Regions from separate parts of the Marinomonas sp. 63XJN7_7_ISO-PGPR-S23-202 genome, predicted to be linked through region 3. Evidence: predicted binding sites of a transcription regulator. Region 3 holds the regulator's gene; each other region holds the start of a gene.
What was found. Region 3 encodes LexA, which represses DNA repair genes until DNA is damaged. Its sites were predicted from a motif close to TACTGTNTANNTANACAGTA; they were not measured.
Positions count from the first base shown of each region.

Region 1: the regulator LexA is predicted to act here: its motif matches at 3,129-3,148, upstream of umuD (translesion error-prone DNA polymerase V autoproteolytic subunit).
Region 2: the regulator LexA is predicted to act here: its motif matches at 2,789-2,808, upstream of AC0VYG_RS01745 (PA0069 family radical SAM protein).

Region 1 is NZ_CM149677.1:2,403,398-2,409,857, reverse strand. It holds gene AC0VYG_RS11120 (cytosine permease) at 1-995, opposite strand, end outside; gene umuC (translesion error-prone DNA polymerase V subunit UmuC) at 1,398-2,681, opposite strand; gene umuD (translesion error-prone DNA polymerase V autoproteolytic subunit) at 2,668-3,114, opposite strand; gene AC0VYG_RS11105 (LysR substrate-binding domain-containing protein) at 3,230-4,102, opposite strand; gene AC0VYG_RS11100 (MFS transporter) at 4,247-5,461, shown strand; gene AC0VYG_RS11095 (carbon-nitrogen hydrolase family protein) at 5,563-6,438, opposite strand; gene AC0VYG_RS11090 (GNAT family N-acetyltransferase) at 6,442-6,460, opposite strand, start outside.
Region 2 is NZ_CM149677.1:377,475-383,934, forward strand. It holds gene AC0VYG_RS01735 (LysR family transcriptional regulator) at 236-1,135, opposite strand; gene AC0VYG_RS01740 (MATE family efflux transporter) at 1,291-2,673, shown strand; gene AC0VYG_RS01745 (PA0069 family radical SAM protein) at 2,824-3,906, shown strand; FMN riboswitch at 3,995-4,173, shown strand; gene AC0VYG_RS01750 (DMT family transporter) at 4,343-5,278, shown strand; gene AC0VYG_RS01755 (MFS transporter) at 5,385-6,460, shown strand, end outside.
Region 3 is NZ_CM149677.1:2,722,557-2,729,016, forward strand. It holds gene AC0VYG_RS12625 (protein adenylyltransferase SelO) at 1-109, opposite strand, end outside; gene AC0VYG_RS12630 (DEAD/DEAH box helicase) at 189-1,538, opposite strand; gene dinG (ATP-dependent DNA helicase DinG) at 1,677-3,800, opposite strand; gene lexA (transcriptional repressor LexA) at 3,871-4,494, shown strand; gene AC0VYG_RS12645 (hypothetical protein) at 4,619-4,885, opposite strand; gene AC0VYG_RS12650 (DUF6586 family protein) at 4,888-5,358, opposite strand; gene topA (type I DNA topoisomerase) at 5,355-6,460, opposite strand, start outside.

The sequences.
Region 1 (6,460 bases), 320 kb from region 3:
TTATGGAACGCTTTGCCAAGCACCTGAATAGACAAACCAAGGCTGTAGTCGTTAGGGATATTATTAGCAATAACCGACAAGGCCAAAAGAAGCATCAGCACGTTTCCAAACCCACCCAGCGGATGCAGCGCTACCGCCAGTAAGGCACCACCACCTTCGCTGGCCGCTTTACTAAACGCCCCGACTGTCGTCAAACCTAGACCCAGCGATTCCAGCAAGATACAGGGAATGGTCACACCAAAAAAGGTCAGCCAGAAGATTTTAGCGGCCGATGTATGCTCAGGCTGATTCACACTGTAATCGGCCGCATAGGAACTCCAACCCGTCGCGAAACCATAGATGGCACCACCGAAGGAAACCAATGATGCAATATGTGCCATGTTCCAGGCGGGGGTCGGCACAACACTCATTTGACCATGGGTGCTCACCGCAACAATACAGAAGATAATCGCCATAGGAACCCAAGCATAACGCTCGTAGCGATGCACATAACGGTAGCCATATACACTTACGGCCGTCGTCAGCGCGGCAATCGCCAAAATCGACGCCCATACAGGCACCACACCGTTACTCAGGTTGGTGATAATCTGCGAACCAACGATGACGTTTACTGCCGACCAGCCAATACAGGCAGCGACATTAAACAGAGCCATGATCTTGGCACCATTCCAGCCAAAAGAAAACCGCGCGATGGTCATCTGACGCAGGCCAAGGCGCGGTCCTAGTGTGGAGAAATACGCCACAGGCAGCACACCGAGTATATTGAACAGCACGATAATGGACAGGCTGTCCCAGAAACCAAGCTGAAAAATCGGAATAGCCAGAGCGCCAAGCGCTACGGTGGAGATAACCAGGTTGGCTGACAGCCACATGGTAAAATTATCAATAACACTAACGTGAGTACGTTCGTGGGGCATAACGCGTTCAATACCACGAGCCTCAATTCCGCTATCCTGCAGAGAGTCTGTGGCGATAGATTGATCAGTGATGGACATAGGATATGTCTCCGTTTGTTGGAGTTGTTGTTACGGCACCTTGCCGCCCCCTTGAGGGTTCATCCTGAGATAATGTGCGTGCTTGAGTGGGTACTCCCGCTCCCATAATGCAGTGATCGGCGAGTCTTTCGTCCGAAGGGTTCCATATCGCAAAAACAGCAATTTTCATACCACTCACAGTATTCTAAGAGACGGCACCTAAAGCAAGAACACAAATAAGATAATGCACAAAAAAACAACATCCCAATACGGTGCGCACCAATTTGGCGCCAAACCAGATCATCCTATAATGAGTGGGATCAATGAGTTAGAGAGGCAATGAGTCAAATCAGTGTCAAACTCTTTTCTTAGATAAGGTTGGCCAGCTTGATCATGCTCACTTGAGCGAGGTGTTTTATCTCTCTACCAAACTTTTGGCAATTCTTCCCATTTGGTTGTATAAGCGGGCGATAGATGATCGCGCTTCATGGCCCACTGTGGTGATACGCCTTGTGAGGCGAAAAAGATGTTGCCCTGACCGCTACGGTTGATTTGGTCCACCACGTTCATTAAGGCTTGTGAGTTGGCTTTCATACCGTCCGCTCGAAAAAAATCGTGCTGATAAGCGCCATGTTCATAGAAATCCGCCAGCATCACGCCGCCTTTCATATAACGAAATCCGTCACGCCATAGGCGACAAAACAACACCTCGGTAACGTTCAGTAAGTCCCGCGTATCGTCTGTGGGATTGGGGAGCTCAACAGACAAAGCGTTCCTATAGTGCTTCCCATCATGAGCATGCGAACTGGTACGAATAAACACATTCACGACACGACAAAGGCGCTTTTCCTTGCGTAGTTTCTCTGCAGCACGAGTCGTATATTTAGCGATGGCTTCCCGCAGCTCCTGTTTTTCCGTAATACGATGGCCAAATGATCGGCTGCAAATAATTTGCTGTTTTGTTGGGCGCACCAATTCAAGATTTAGACAAGACACCCCGTTCAACTCTTGCACCGTCCGCTCCAATACCACGGAAAACTCGCTTCGAATGGCCCTAGGGTTCGCATTCGCCAAGTCCAATGCCGTGCGAATTCCCCTAGCACGCAACCGCTCGGTGATTCGCCGACCTACGCCCCACACGTCACTCACATCAACCAACGACAATAGGCGCTTTTGTCGATCAGGGTTCATCAAATCCACTACGGATCCCGTTGCTGGGTATCGCTTCGCCGCCTCATTCGCCAGCTTGGCCAGCGTCTTGGTTGGCGCAATCCCCACCCCTACCGTGATCCCCGTCCATTTATCCACTTTGGTTTTTAGCCGTTTACCAAACGTCAGTAAATCCATGGCATATTCTACGCCCGTTAGATCGAGGAACGCTTCATCGATTGAATAGACCTCAAGCCGTGGCGCTTCCTCCTCTAAGATTGCCATTACTCGATTTGACAAATCCGCATACAGGGCATAATTCGACGAAAAACACACAATACCATGCTGCCTTATCGCCGCCTGAGCCTGAAACAGCGGCACCCCCATTTTCACGCCCAGAGCTTTAGCTTCTTTGGAGCGCGCCACAATACAGCCATCGTTATTCGATAGCACAACAACAGGCATGTGCTTTAAATCTGGCCGGAATAATTTCTCACAACTGGCGTAAAAATTATTGCAATCGACCAATGCGAAAGCCGTCTTATTAGCCCCGCTCATACTTACGAACCACTCCCGTTACCACGCCGAATATTTCCAGTTCCGACTCTTCGGTAATATGAATGGCCTTATAAGCTTTGTTTTTCGGGCGCAGCAACACATTGGGGTTTAGCTCCAACGTTTTCACTGTCATCTCGCCATGAAGACAAGCAATCACGATGTCCCCATGACGTGCCGTTAGCGAACGGTCGACCACCAACACATCCCCTGAATGAATACCCGCCTCAATCATCGAATCCCCCTGGGCACGCACAAAAAACGTCGCCATCGGGCGGGGAACGCATAATTCATTAAGATCAAGCGTCTTCTCAATAAAGTCCTGAGCGGGCGACGGAAAACCCGCCGACACAGACTCAACATAAAGAGGAACCTGAATACGATGATCCGCGATAAAAGAAGCAGAGTTTGAAGATCCAAGATAAGTCACACGCATAGTTAACACCAAAATACTGTATTTATATACAGTATAGTTTCAAGCAGCACTAATGACCAAGTGAATTTTTTCTAAGAGGTGACATTTAGCAATGACGGATGCTTGTCAAGTCCCGCTAGTTGAAATCCACTTCAGCGGCCGCTGGATTAAAAATGGCATTCTCCACAATGATTTGCTCCAAACGTCGGGTGGCTTCGTTCGCTTTTGGTGACACAAACAAAGACACTTCCATATCTGGCAAAGTGGGCAAATCACGATAAATCACTAAGTCATCGTCTAACGTTTGATAAGGCACAATGGCAACCCCGACGCCTGCTCGAACGGCTGCCAACACACCCGATCGACTTTGACTGGTAAAGGCTATCCGATAGGGAATGCCGGCAGCGTCTAGCGATTGGCATGCATACTGGCGATGTTGACAGCCTTCCGAAAACACCACCAAAGGTAAAACCGCTTGCATATGGACAAAATGCCCTTTAGCGCCAACCCACACCAATTCATCACGGCGTAAACGAACCCCTCCTTCCGTATCTGCCAACATTTCCACAAGAGCAATGTCCAATTTTCCCTTATTGAGCAGGTTGACTAAATGATCGGGGCGATAATCGCAGAAAGCCTCTAACTGGGCTTCTGGATAGCTCAATATGAAGTCTTGCAAAATCGGTGCAAGGGTTCGACTGGTGTATTGGTCATGGGTACCAAGACGCACCACCCCACCAATGTCCATATTCTGAAAAGAACCAACAATTTGATCATGCAGATTAAGCAGCTGCTGAGCGTGGTTTTTTAACTGAACGCCTACAGCAGTCAAACGCACACCATGTTGTCCTCGCTCCATCAACGGATTAGCAATCAAATCTTCAAGACGATTGAGCTGCATGCTCACTGTTGAGGGCGCTTTATGCAGCTGTTTGGCAGCTTCTGTCAGGTTCAGAGTGTCCGCCACTACCATAAATGTGCGCAGCAAATTAATCGGTAAATCACGCATATTTTAGTCTTCAATATTGTTGAACGTAGAATTTAATATTTATCGATTTACCGAACAAATGCAAGGCCCTAATATGGCGGCATTCACTCAGTGAGTGTTTTTTATACATCAACCCAATTAGTCACTCGTGCAAGGAGAATTGCAATGCGGCTCGCAGTCACCTTTGGTTTTAATCAGGCCATCAGCCACGGCTTTGGTATGTTTTTATTCGCAGCCTTAGTGCCAATGATGCAGCAGACGCTGGATATCAATAGTTGGTATCTTGCATTAGCGGGTGCGCTCACACAGATTGCGTATTTGTGTGGTGCCATGATGTTGGGTGTAATTGGTCATCGCTTAGATTCAGGTCGTACCTTGCTTGTTACAGGCACACTGACTTCTTCTTTGCTGTTCATCATGGGATGTCTGGATAATCCCGTCATCATGATTTGTTTATTGACCATTATGGCCGCCAGTGCCGCTATGAGCTGGGGTTCTATTGTGGAATTGGTGACACGACATGGGCGTGCTGACCGCACTGCAACGAACCTTTCGATTGCCTCCAGTGGTACCGCGTGGGGTTACAGTGTCAACGGCCTGATTATCTTGTTAATCGTACCCTTACTGGGCTGGCGCAGCAGCTGGATGGCAGCGGCAGTGTTGGGTTTGATCGTTGTCTTCGCCACCTTCACATTGCTGAAAAGCATGCGTAGTCAAGCACAAACCCAAGACATTGATGTTAACTTTGCCGTGGCAATGGAAACGAAACAGCTATTTAAAACCGTTCTTCGTGAACGCACAGCGTTTCTATCATGCTTTATTCTTTTGTTGGTTGGTGCCTCTACCATAACATTCACCACTTGGCTAAACACCTACTTAGCAGAACTATCCTTACCATCCGCTTTAGGCGGTTATACTTGGGGGATGATTGGTTTGACTGGCATGATTGCAGGCTTCTTTGTGGGCAAATTGGCCGACAAAAAAGGCCACGGCGTGGCACTCTTAGGCATCTTTGGTATCTTTGCCTTAAGCTTGGTGGCGTTTTCCTTCAACCCAGCTAAATTCGTGATGCTCGCAGGGTTTGGCTACGGCATGATGTACTTCCCCATTTGGGGCATTGTCGCAGGCTGGGTGAACAAACAATACTCATCCAAAGCCACCATGCAAATCAATGGCATTGGTATGGTTACCTTTGGTCTCGGCGGCACCTTAGGCAACTTGTTAGCGGGTATGATCCATGAGGCAACCGGCAGCTTACAAAATGTTTATTGGTTAATTAGCGGCCTTGGGATTGTACTGTTTATCTTAGCCATGTACATCTACCAAAGCGAGCGTCAAGCAAAAACCTCAATGGTGGGAAACATCTCGCCAGCAGCCTAACCTCGCCTCATCCAACGACCTGGCCTCAAGTCACAAAGAGGCCGAAGGCGTCACGCTAAAGTATGCGGCTTTGCCCTCATACTTTAGCGTTTTTCACACAGTCACACAGGACCTTGCAAAGCAAACTGCTTTGGCCAATCTCGATGATTACACACCTGCCCGTGTTGGCGAATACGGGCAATTTCAGACAAATCCAGCGTGGCAAATACCCAACCTGCATCATCATTATCCCCCTGCGCTAAAATACCATTATCTGGAAAGCCGTAATCGACTGGCGTATAGACACTCGCTCGTCCCATATTCACATCCACCGCTTCTGACCAAGGCGCATTGCCAACGGTAGGCGACTGTACTACATAACATTGGTTCTCCAATGCGCGTGCTTGGCAGCCAATACGCACCCGATGAAAGCCAGCTTGTGTATCGGTACAGCTTGGCACCAGTAATAAATCCGCCCCCGCTGCCACTTGCTGGCTGGCAATCATGGGGAATTCTGAGTCGTAACAAATATGAATGCCTAAGCGCCCCAGATCAGTATCGATCACTTTGATTTGATCGCCAGCGCTGATATGCCATTGCTCGTTTTCAAAGCGTGTCATCATCAGCTTGTCTTGGAAATCGATTACCCCCTCGGGACCAAACAAATTGGCGCGATTAACAAAACAGTCACCGCCTTGCAGAGTTGGAAAGGAACTGGCGAGAATCATCACATTATGACGTTTGGCCAACGCCATATGCAGATCGTGCCATTTAGGTAACAGCGTTTGCATCGCATGAATCTGGCGCTGCAAATCACTGTAAACCGCTTCGCCAAATAAAGACGCCAGCTCCATACTGCCATATTCGGGAAAAACCAATAACTCTGCCCCTTGCTGTACCGCCTCCGCGACCCAATTGGTGAGCTTATCGGCAAAGTCTTCCCATTCAGAAAAAAAGCCTATGTCGTATTGTGCTGTTGCCAGTTTAAATGCACTCATCGCTTAAAAGTACTCATAAAGA
Region 2 (6,460 bases), 2.3 Mb from region 3:
TGCTGCTCTTTTGCCTGTGTCTCTATCCTTTCTCCCACTCGTTCATCATACGAGATATCATGCCAACACTTGTCAGAACAAAGCCTCCTTCTAAGGTGAGTTAGCATTTAATTACTCTCTTTCATTCATATAGCGGTAGCAGAGTTAACCGCTATTTTGTCTTTGCTAAAAGTGGAGTAGTTAGCCTTTGAGCTCTTCCTGATGTAAGAGATCCATTTATAGGAACATCCCATTGTTATTGCATTCCCCTTTCATTTGGGGGATTTGTCATCAATTGACGGGTTTGCTCAATAATCCAATCCGTTAGTGTTGAGGTGGGGCTTTCGATAAGTGTGACAATACCAACTTCAATAAAGCGATCAGATAGTACGTCGCTTTTAGCAATTTTTATTTGCTGAGAAAACCACTGAGCGCTGGCAATGTGCTCGGGCACAATGGCCCATCCTTGATTTTGTGTCACCAGTTCACAAATTAAATAATAGCTGTCTATATCCCAATGATCAGGACTTAAAGCTTGTTCCCGATTCTCTCCTGAACGATTGCATAAAACGAATTGTCGATATTGTTGTAATTGCGCCAAGTTGAGCGTGCCTTTGTCAGCCAAAGGGTGCTGCTTGCCAACAATAAGCACTTTTTTTAAATAGCCAAGCGGGTGGAGTTGTAATTTAGCGGGCAGTACATGGTTACTGATCATTAAGCCTATATCTGCATTATGTTGGGCAATGGCGACGGCGATATCATCTTGGGAGCCATTAGTAATGACCAAATGAGTGTTGGGAAAGGTGTCGCCGAATTGGGAAAAAATAGTATGGATGGTTTCTAAAGGAAGCGCCTCGTCAATGGCAATACGTAATGAGATCGGCTCCTGACCCGCAGCGGTTAAGGCTCGTGATTCTAAGCGTAAACATTGATTCAGAATAGCTTGGGCTTCAGGCAGCATTTCTTTTCCTAAAGTGGTTAGCGCTGGGTACTTTGAGCGGCGATCAAACAGATCAAACCCTAAGTCCAGCTCTAAATTGGAGATGGCGCTGCTAATACGTGATTGTGCTTTGTTAAGCTTTCTTGCGGCAGCAGAAAAGGAACCTAATTCAGCGGCGGTCACAAAAGCGAGTAGTTGATCAAGGGTCCAGTTCATACACCTCTCCAGTTCATACACCTCTCCAGTTCAAGTATGTCTTCAAAGCCAGTTTACTGACTCAGTTATGTATCCTAAAAGCGGATGGTAACTAACTTTGTTATATCTGAATTTATCATATTATTCTCCTACTTTTACGCAATGGGAGAGGCAAAATGCCAACCGTGACACCCACTCAACCACCAAAATCGGTTGCACAGGCCTTTTGGCGCTTTGCGATTCCTTCTATTGTCGCCATGCTGGTGAGTGGTCTGTATCAAATTATTGATGGTTTCTTTGTTGGGCATTATGTGGGAAGCGAAGGCTTAGCTGGAATCAATATGGCGATTCCATTATTGGGTCTGATAATGGGCTTTGGTCTTCTTATCGGTATGGGCGGCGGCAGTGTGTTGTCTCAATATCGTGGTGAGAAGAATCTTCCTGCGACACAATCAACGTTGATGACGTCTTTATTTTTAGTCGTTGGGATTGGCTTATTTGCTTCTTTGGTGTTTACGACTTTTGGGAAAAGTGGCTTGCTGTTACAAGGGGCGGTAGGGAACACCTTGGTGCTAAGCTGGCAGTATGTTGAGATTATGTCTTATGGTGCGTTAATTTCCATTGGCGCCAGTGCCATGCCCATGTTAGTACGAAATGACGATAGTCCGAACATGGCGACGCTCTTTATTGTGGTCGGAGCATTATTGAACATTGTTTTGGACTATGTCTTTTTAGGGATGTTAGGAATGGGGTTAAAAGGGGCGGCCGTGGCAACCTTGATCGCTCAGCTGGCTACCTGCATTTTGTGCTTACAATATTTTACCTCGCCTAAAGCAAAAACTGTTTTATCCCTGAATCAATTTGATAAACACATCGCTAAAAGGATCATGCAGCTTGGTTCGTCGAACTTGGTGATGTTTATCTATATGAGTTTTATCATCGCTCTGCATAATCGGTTATTTATGACTTATGGGGACACAACACAATTGGCAGCGTTCGCCATCGTTGGATATTTAGCCAGTTGCTATTACTTTTTTGCCGAAGGCTTGGTGAGTGGCTTGCAGCCGCCAGTGAGCTATTACTTGGGGGCGAAGCAGTACCAACGCATTATCCAAACGGTAAAGTTAGCGTTTTCAGTAACGGTTGGTTCCGGTGTCGTTGTGGTCATTGTGTTGAATCTCTTTCCTGAATTTTTCACCCACTTTTTTTCTGGTGCTAATGGATCTTTGATTGAAGCCACCAAAGTGGGTATCCGCTTGCATTTGATGGCGTTATTTTTAGATGGCTTCTTATTTATGGCGTCGATTTACTTTGTGGCGGTAGGAAAAAGCGGTCAAGCCTTGTTTGTCTCTGTCGGAAACATGATCGTGCAATTGCCTTTCTTGTTTATTTTGCCAAGGTTTTTGGGTATTGAAGGCGTATGGTTGTCGGTCCCGTTATCAAACATCGCTTTCACAATGATTGTATTACCTATGCTATTAATGAACTTAAAGGCTCTGATGAAACAGCATCGCGGTGAGAACACTCAGATGATCAAAAAAGCAGCCGTGACCTCTTAAGGGGGAAGATTAAGCGTGACAGGATACGAGAAGGTCATTCCATTTAGCAGGTCAGTTTAGCTCACTTTAACCGCCCCTCATTAATCGTTTTTGCTAGAATAGCATAAATAAAATATACTGTATTTATATACAGTATATTGGGGTGCTATTATGTCTGATTTTTCTGCCAATAAACCCATAAAAGGTCGTGGTACAGCGAGCAACCTAGCAGGGCGTTTTGCCATTACCTTAGTGGAAGTGGACGAAAATGATGTCTCTGTCGAGGCGCTCGAAACGTCATCGCCAAAAACACAAGTTCGTTACGAAACGGCTAAGACGATTATCACCCGTAATAACTCCCCGGATATTCCCTTTACCTTGTCGGTGAATCCGTATCGAGGTTGTGAGCATGGTTGTGTCTATTGCTTTGCAAGGCCAAGCCACGCGTATTTGGATTTATCACCAGGGCTGGATTTTGAAACCAAGTTAACCACAAAGCTGAATGCGGCGGCGCTTCTTGAGAAAGAGCTTGCTCATCCGAGCTATCGTTGTGAGCCGATTGCGTTGGGGATCAATACCGATGCCTACCAACCAATAGAAAAGCAACTGGGAATAACTCGCCAGCTGTTGTCCGTGTGTTTGGCCTATGGTCAGCCTGTGTCTTTAATTACCAAAAGTACCTTGATTCTGCGTGATTTAGATATTCTCACTGAGATGGCTCAAAAGCATTTGGTGCACGTGGCAATCAGTGTGACGACGTTAGATAATCATTTAAAGCGTATTCTAGAGCCCAGAACCGCCTCAGGAAAAACGCGTTTGCAGGTGATTAAAGCGTTACGTGAGGCGGGCATTCCCGTGACTGTTCTGGTGGCACCGGTGATTCCGTTTATCAATGATCATGAGATGGAACAGATTGTTGCGGCGTCAGCAGACACTGGAGCCCAATCTATTCACTACATTATGCTGCGTTTGCCCCATGAAGTTGCGCCATTGTTTGAAGAGTGGCTGATACAGCATTATCCCGACCGAGCTTCCCATGTGTTGCAGCGTATTATGGACATGCGCGGTGGCAAGCTATACGACAGTCGCTTTGGTAAGCGCATGACAGGGGAAGGTCTGTTTGCCGATATCATTAACCAACGTTTTCATTTAGCAAGACGCAAATATGGATTGTCTGATGAACGATTGAGTCGGTTTGATTGCAGTCAGTTTACTGTGCCAGCCAAAGTAGGGGATCAGTTTTCATTGTTTTGATACATTCGATCAAATTTTTGTGGTTGTCTGTCTGGATGTGTCGCGGTAAAGTAATAGCTCACTCTATTTACCAATAGAATGTTACTAAATCGAACTTCGGGGCGGGGCGAAATTCCCCACCGGCGGTATATTACAAGCCATGCTTCGTAATCAGCCCGCGAGCGCCTTTTTCAGATGATCTCCTAAGGGAGGATGCAGGAAAAAGGGTCAGCAGATCTGGTGAGACGCCAGAGCCGACGGTTATAGTCCGGATGATAGAAGATCGACCAGATAGACTAATGCTTGATGAAAGTCGTTTAAGGCTACGCCGTTAAATGATGGTCATCCGGCTTTGGTATGCGTGCTTTAGGCGTCGTGTATGACGAGCGTGAAGTACTGCTTTGTTTGGTATATTCCTCATCACCCCTGTGCATCTTAATTTTAGGAGACAAACAAGATGGCAGGCACATTGTTTATTATGATCGCGTGTTTCACGTGGGCATTAGATACTCTCATTCGTTACCCCCTTCTAAACGCGGGGTTTTCCACTTTACAGATAGTTCTGATGGAACATCTGACCTTGGTGTTAGTCACCAGCCCGTTATTGTTTCGTCACCGTTATGCCTTTCGGCATTTATCACGCACCTCGTTTGGCTGCTTATTTTTTATTGGCGGTGTCGGGTCGGCGTTGGGCACCTTGGCGTTTACCCAAGCTTTTCACTACCTCAACCCGACAGTGGTTATTTTGCTGCAAAAACTGCAACCCATTGTCGCGATTTTACTGGCTTATTTTTTCTTAAAAGAGCGTATACGTGGGCATTTTGTGCGCTGGGCGGTGGTGATTTTAGCGGGCAGTCTTGTCATGATGTGGCCAGATATTCATTCCCTTGGTAGCGCTCAGTGGCACTATACCAATAACAATATTGATATTTTAAAAGGCTATGGATTTACCTTAATTGCTGTTGCTGCGTGGGGCGCTGCTACCGTATGTGGTAAGTACCTTTCTTATCAAGGGGTGCCTGCCAACGCCATCCTGTCAGGACGCTTTTTATCCGGTTTGTGTGTACTGGTGCCTTTAGCCATGATGATGCCGTCTAGCCTGGTAGCCATGCCCATGACGAAAGTCGGGCTTGTCGTGGTGATGGCATTACTCAGTGGTCTGATTGGTATGTGGTTTTATTATCAGGGATTAAAATCCGTCCCCGCACAATTTGCTACCTTGGCAGAAATGTCGTTTCCTGTCTTTGCGGCAGGTATTAACTGGTTCTTTTTAGATATGAGCTTAACCAGCTACCAGATTATTGGGGCGATCATGTTAATTTTGGGGAATGTGGGGCTTCGTCTGCGAGACTTGAAAGCGCCACCTTTAGCGGTGCCTGCTCAACAAGCTTAATTTGAGTGGTTATTGAGACATCTTATATTGTGTATAATGGCGAGCTTTTTGATCCATTACACAGGCGTATTCCCATTGGAATGAATACGTTAAAAAGGAAGAGTTTATGTCTGACATGGCGCAGCCTCAGAAAACCCATTGGTTTGAGGTGGTTTTATTATGGGTTTCTGGGGTGGCGGCGGCGATGCAGTTCGCGAAGTTTTCCATTTCTTATGATGAACTGTTAACTCATTATCAAGCCGGGCCTGCTTGGACTGGGGCGTTGATTTCTGTGGTGGGGATTGTCGGCTTGATTTTTGGGGCGTCTGCAGGTGTGGTCGCAGGGCGCATGGGGTATCTCAATGTGTTAGTGGGTGCTCTAGCCATTGGTTCTTTGCTGTCCGTTCTTGAATCCTTTTTGCCATCCTTTATAACAATGCTGGTACTTCGCGTATTAGAAGGCATGTCGCAGTTAGGTGTCGTGGTGGCTGCGCCAACCATGATTGCGCGATTAAGTGCGCCCCAACACCGTTCTATTACCATGGGCCTGTGGGGTACCTTCTTTGGGGTGGCGTTTGCTATAACTGGTTGGCTAGGCAATAAATTGCTGAGTGCCTATGGTCTACAGGGGCTTTTGCTTGTCCATGGGGTGCTCATTGGCAGTATGGCGCTTGTCTTATGGTGGCTGCTCAGTCAATACAAATCGGTTTATGAGAATCAAAGTGCTCCGTCCTCGTTAGGTTTTTGGACGCAATTACGCAATATGTATAAGACGCCCCGTACATTGATGCCGGCTTTGGTGTTTTTGTTTTACACCTGTATGTTGGTGTCCCTTCTGACGTATATTCCGACGTTGATTTCGGACGAGAAACTAAGAAATTTGTTGCGTATCACCTTGCCGTTAACCAGTACGGCTGGCACATTTTTGGCGGGGGCGTTATCCCAATATGTGATGCGCCCACAACGCGTCGCCTTGTTGGCGTTTTCCTCGGTTGCTGTGGGAGCGGTGTTCGCCCATTTTAGTCAGTCTTATCCTATTGTTTTTGCGCTGTCTGTTAGCTTGATGGTGCTATCGGCGGGTATGGTGCCTGGGTCGGCTTTGTCGATGATTCCATTGGTTACTCGGTCTGCGGGCGAACAGGCCCAAGGCTACGGTTTAATAGCCCAGTTAGGAAATTTAGGAGCCACCATTGGGCCGCCAAG
Region 3 (6,460 bases):
GAGCAAGTTCCTGGTTGAATTCAACCAAGCGCTGCTGAAGAAGTGGCTGGATGCGTGTTTTGGCATAAAATGCCTCACCCAAACCTGCAAAGTGGTGCTCTAAGTTCATAGGTACTCACTTGATGAGCCCATCGCAATATGGCATTCGCTATGCGCATATTTCGATGGGCTTTAATGTAAGAAAAGTATTAAAGTGCCGTATTCACCATATATTCACAACGTATACTTTCGCCCACTACCTTTTCAATTTCAGGAATCAAAAAGGCGTCGTCCTCACTGGCAAAGCTGACCGCTTTACCAGTTTCCCCACCACGACCAGTACGACCAATACGGTGCACATAGTCTTCTGGGTCTTCAGGTAAAGCATAGTTAACAACCAATTCGATGTTATCCACGTGAATACCACGCCCGGCGACATCCGTTGCTACTAATACTTGAATAATGCCTTCTTTGAAGTTTTTCAATGTTTTAACACGTTTATCTTGAGCCACTTCACCTGACAGAATCGCACAATTAATATTCGCTTTTCTGAGCTTTTCATAAAGGTCGCGGGTTTCATCACGACGATTTGCGAAAATAATCGTTCTCTGATTGTTGTTACCTTCAATCAACTGCTGCAGAACAGGCCATTTCTGTTCGGCCTCTACAGTATAAATCACTTGATCAATATTCTGGTTTGTCGCTTCTTTTGGCACCACGGATACTTCTTTCGGAAAGAATGTCCACTGGCGCGCTAAAACCTGTATATCTTTTGGGAAAGTCGCACTAAACAACATTGTTTGGCGCTTTTCTTTATGAGGCGTCATGCGAATGATGCTTTTAACATCTGGAATAAAGCCCATCGATAACATGCGGTCTGCTTCATCTAGCACCAAGCATTCCACCTGATTTAACATAACTTTTTTGCTGCGGGCAAAATCCAGCAAACGTCCAGGCGTCGCGACAAGAATATCCACATTTTCGTTTTCTAAAGCCTGTTTCTGCTTTTCATAGCTCATTCCCCCCACCAAAGAAACCACATTCAAATGGCAATTTGACGCTAACTTCACCGCTTCATCGGCAATTTGTAACGCCAATTCACGGGTTGGGGCGATAATCAAACCGCGGGCAAAGTGATTAGCACGCTTTTCTGTTAGCGGATAGTCCAAAAAGTCACTGATCATGGCGATCAAAAAGGCTGCCGTTTTTCCAGTTCCTGTTTGCGCCTGTCCAATAAGGTCATATCCCTTAATGGTCATCGGCAAGGTTTCTGCTTGAATTTCACTACAGTACTCAAAGCCCATTTCTGAGATGGATTTCAATACACGGTCAGGTAAGTTCAAATCATGAAAACGTAATTTGCCTTCTACTTCTGGCACTTGAAATTGATCGATTGACCACACTGAACCGTTATTTTCCATTTTTTCCGCCACTGAAGAAGCTGTTTGTGCAGGCGCACTGTTCGATTTGCTATTTTTGTTCGGGCGCTTATTAGAACGGCGCGGACGCTTAGGTCTTTGTTTTTTCTCTGGAGCGGAGTCTGTTGTTTGGTTTTCCATATTGGAATCTATATTCTTCTATATTTTTGAATTTATGAAACTTTGCGGGGAGTGTACCTAAATGATAGGTTTTTATCACCCCTTGCGTTACTAAGTTACTGGTTTTCGCACCCCGTCATGGGATAAAAAGATGGAAAGCTATACCATGCGATACGGTGGAAGACTATCAATTAACTGTTGCCCATAGCGCTTTGTCCTGAGGCGCTTATCCAGTATATGAATTTCTCCCGAGTCTTTTTCACTCCGTAACAAACGTCCTGTCGCCTGCACCAAGCGTAAAGACGCATCTGGAATAGTAATTTCCATAAAGGGATTCCCACCACGTTTTTGTATCCATTCAGCCAGCGTTGCCTCAACCGGATCATCCGGTACGGCAAAAGGAATTTTGGCAATGTACACAGAGGTCAAATACTTACCTGGCAAATCCACCCCTTCGGCAAAACTCGCCAAACCAAATAGCAAACTGCCCTTACCCTCATCAATCTTGGCCCGGTGAGAATCCAGAATAACCCGTTTAGACTGCTCTCCTTGAGTTAAAAGGATTTCCTGCAATCCAGCAGCAAGCGATTTAGCAACGTCCTCCATTTGACGACGGGAAGAAAACAGCACTAAACTTCCTTTATCGGTATGAACATTCTTATTCAGGTAAGCCACTATCTCTGCAGTATGTTGATCCACACGATTTGGCTCATGCTCCATATTGGGTACCACCAATAGGCCATTATTCTGAAAATCAAACGGGCTTAACACTCGCAAATATTCACTTTCCCGAGGCACCCCTGAGCGCATATTAAAGCGATGGAATTGATTCAGCGCGGTCAGTGTGGCCGATGTGACCACCGCCCCAAAGCACTTATCCCATAATTGTTGGCGTAACGTATTCGCCGCCAGTATCGGCGAACCACCAAGCTCAACATCCTGCTCCATCCCTTGCCCTATCACCATTAACCAACGTGCATTAGGCGGAAAGTTTTGATCATCAACCGTGGAGTATAGACGCCATAACTCAACACATTGCTCCAAACGACCTAAAATCACCCCTAGAATCGGCTGCCAAGTCTCAGCGGTCTCTGAGGTAATTCCCATCCCCTCATTCTGTTTGGTTTTCTTACATTCATCCTGAATGCTTTCGATATTGTTGAACAGCTTCTGGTAGGAGGTCTGCAAACTATAAGCCAACTGGCGCAACTCGTCAGGTATCACACCAAACTCAAAGCGGTGATGATTATTGTCTTGATCCAACCCCAAACCTTGTATGTAAGGCGCCAACCCTTGTTGAGCATACTGAATAAAATTCACAATGCTCTGAATTTGTTGGGGAATTTTCAGCAACAACTGACCCGTTAAGCTAACGGCATCGGTCAACTCCTGTTTCAAATTCACCAAGTTCTTCTCCAACTGGCGAAGCCAAGTGATACTTTGCTGTAAACGCACTTCATGGCGAAAGTGACTAATGGCTTTATCAGGAAGATGATGGCCTTCGTCGAAGACATAGATGGTTTCTTTTGGCGGTGTAAGAATGGCACCACCACCTAGAGATAAATCAGCTAATACAAGGTCGTGGTTGGCAACAATCACATCGGCGACTTCAATTTCAGCCCGCGCTTTAAAAAACGGACAAGCTGAATAATTGGCACAGTTTCTATTCGTGCATTGTTGGTGATCCGTCGTTAAACGACGCCAATCTTGATCTCGGATCAGCCCTTCCCAATTATCTTTATCGCCGTCCCACTCACCCTTTGATAACGCCACATCCATTTCTTGGTACAACACCGTATTCACGTCATCGGCTTGCAAGTGCTGCTCAAACAACCCTGCAAACATGTCTTCCATACCTTGATCTTCCGAGCTTAAAAAACTCTCAAGATTGTTTAGACAGAGATAGCGGCCACGCCCTTTTGCCAAGGTATATTTAAAGCTTAACTCTGTATGAGCCAACAAATTAGGCAATTCTTTGTGCAAAATTTGTTCTTGCAAAGCAACGGTTGCCGTGGAAATGATTAGTTTCAAGCCTCGGGCTTTGGCTATAGGAATAGCCGCCAAACAATAGGACAGAGTCTTCCCGGTCCCTGTTCCAGCTTCAACAACTGCCACGTGCTTTTCGTCTAGTCGGTTACCTTCACTGTCTTGCTTGATATTCCCCAAGGTACGGGCAATTGCGCCGATCATCTGACGCTGACCAACTCGGGGCTTATGCTGTTTTGCTTCCAAAGAAGCACGGTAAGCAAGATGAATTTGTGTTTTTAGTTCGTCTGAAAGCATTTAAATTATTGAGAATCGTTGGTGATGCTGTATATAATAACAGTTACTGTATAAACAACCAGATGGCCCTATGATTAAATTAACCAAAAGACAATCTGACGTACTAGAAACCATTCGCGAATTTATTAGCGAAACCGGCTTTCCTCCAACACGTGCAGAAATCGCAGGTCGCTTAGGCTTTAAATCGCCTAACGCCGCCGAAGAACACCTGAAGGCCCTTGCCAAAAAAGGCGCCATCAAAATGCTCTCTGGTGCATCCCGAGGCATTCAATTAATTGAAGACCCTGTAGAAGCAGCAAATGACGAAGAGCTTGGCTTGCCCGTCATAGGAAAAGTGGCGGCAGGCTTTCCGATTCTCGCACAAGAAAACATTGCATCACATGTGAGCGTTCCACCTAGCATGTTTTCCCCTAAAGCGGATTACTTTTTGTCTGTTTCCGGCACCAGCATGAAAAATATCGGCATTATGGAAGGAGATCTTCTCGCTGTCCATAAAACCACCACTATTCGTAATGGCCAGATAGTCGTTGCCCGCATTGGCGATGAAGTTACCGTTAAACGCTTCTATCAAAAAGGCAGTCAAGTACGCCTACAACCCGAAAATGAGGAGTTTGACGATATTCTTGTTGATCTGGAAAGCGAAGAATTTGCCATCGAAGGCTTATCTGTCGGCGTCATTAGGCAAACAGTTTGATTTAATGCCTTTGCTAATCCAGCACGTATTCTAATGGATAAAAATTAGGCCAACCTAACCATCCATTAAAATACGAGCAAGAAAAATGCGAAGCCATGGCTTCGCATTTTTTGTTTCATTCTGATCAATGTAAGATTTTAGGGCGCATATCCATGTCTTCCAAATACTCAGCGTCATCCCCAAACGCTGACTCGTCAGAATATACAAAGTCTATGCCTGCATGGAACATGCACTTAGCTAATTCAAAATACCTTTCTTTCAAATACGACTTCGTCGTATCGGAAATGACCAAGGTAGCCAGCGGTTCCACACTCTCTCCGTCTTCACTTGCTGGTCTCAATACAATATCGCCATTATCGAGTTCAACAATCTCTAGATAAGATTCTTTCATAATTAATACTCTGATGATTCTTCTCTAAAACGCAACACCAACTCAACAAGCTTTGACAAGTACAAACCAACTGAAGCACCGGCATCCGATCCTTTACCAATTATATTGTCCGAACTCATACCAGAAAACGACGTATAGTGACATTCCAACTGAGCAATGAATGCTTGCTCTAATTGATTCAGCCAAGAGTGGGGTTGTAAAGCAAGATCCGATAACTCACTCAATGTGGGAACCACAACTCCTGTCTCTTTCGCTGCATGTTGTAATTTCAATATATCCAATTCTGATTTCAGACTATAAGCCGTTTTGATCTCTTGTAGCAAACCGTTCAAAGCACTGCGAAGGTGAAACAAAGACGCCCCTTCTAATCCAGCGAGCAACCAAGACTCTTCGCACTGCTGGCTTTGCTGCAAAAAACGTCGTGCTGCGTCTAACTTCTGATTGGTAACGCTTGCTTGACTCGCGTTACTCATTTCTTTTTCTTACCCTCTTCAACAACCCATTTACTACCAACATAATACGCTTTCCAGCCCGTTGGTTTGCCTTCTTCTTCGGTCATCACATACTGCTCTTTCGTTTTGCGACTGTAGCGAATCACCGTAGGACGCCCCTCATTATCCTTAACGGGCGCCGTTTTGAAAAAGTGATATTTAGGATCAATTTGATCCATAAACGGAAGCAGCTCTTTCACTAATGGCGCACGCGTTTCTCGTTTACGAGGAAACTGACTGGCTGCCAGAAATAAACCGGTTGCTCCATCACGCAATACATAATGGTCATCGACTTTGTCACAAGCCAAATCTGGCATGGGAACAGGATCCATTTTTGGTGGCGCTGCCTCACCATTTTTCAATAGCTTACGAGTATTTTTACATTCTTCGTTTGTACACCCAAAGTATTTCCCAAAGCGACCCGTTTTAAGCTGCATTTCGGAGCCACACTTATCACACTCTAGAACAGGGCCATCGTAACCTTTGATTTTAAAGGATCCCTTCTCTACTTCGTACCCAGAACAGGCCGGATTATTACCACAAACATGCAGTTTGCGATGCTCATCCATCAAATAGCTGTCCATGGCCGAACCACAAATTTTACAGCGGCGTTTGCCGATTAAGGCTTTAGATTCCCCTTCCTCATCATCAACGGCAATCGCTTCATCACCACGAACCAGGTTAATCGTGGCCTTACAACGTTCTTTAGGTGGTAACGAGTAACCTGAACAAGACAAGAATACCCCCGTACTCGCTGTACGGATTTGCATGGGACGAGAGCAAGTCGGACACTCAATATCAGTCGGTGTCGGCTCGTTTGGCATCATCCCTTCATCCGGTGATTCCGCTTTGGATAACATACCACTGAAATCTTTATAAAACGCATTCAACGTTTTAATCCAATCTTTCTTACCTTCCGCGATATCATCCAGCTGCTCTTCCATTTCAGCAGTAAAGCTAAAATTCATTAAAGAATGGAAGCTATCCACTAAGCGTTCGGTAACTATATCCCCCATTTTTTCCGCGTAAAAACGACGATTTTCAACCCGTACATAACCACGATCTTGAATCGTTGAAATAATGG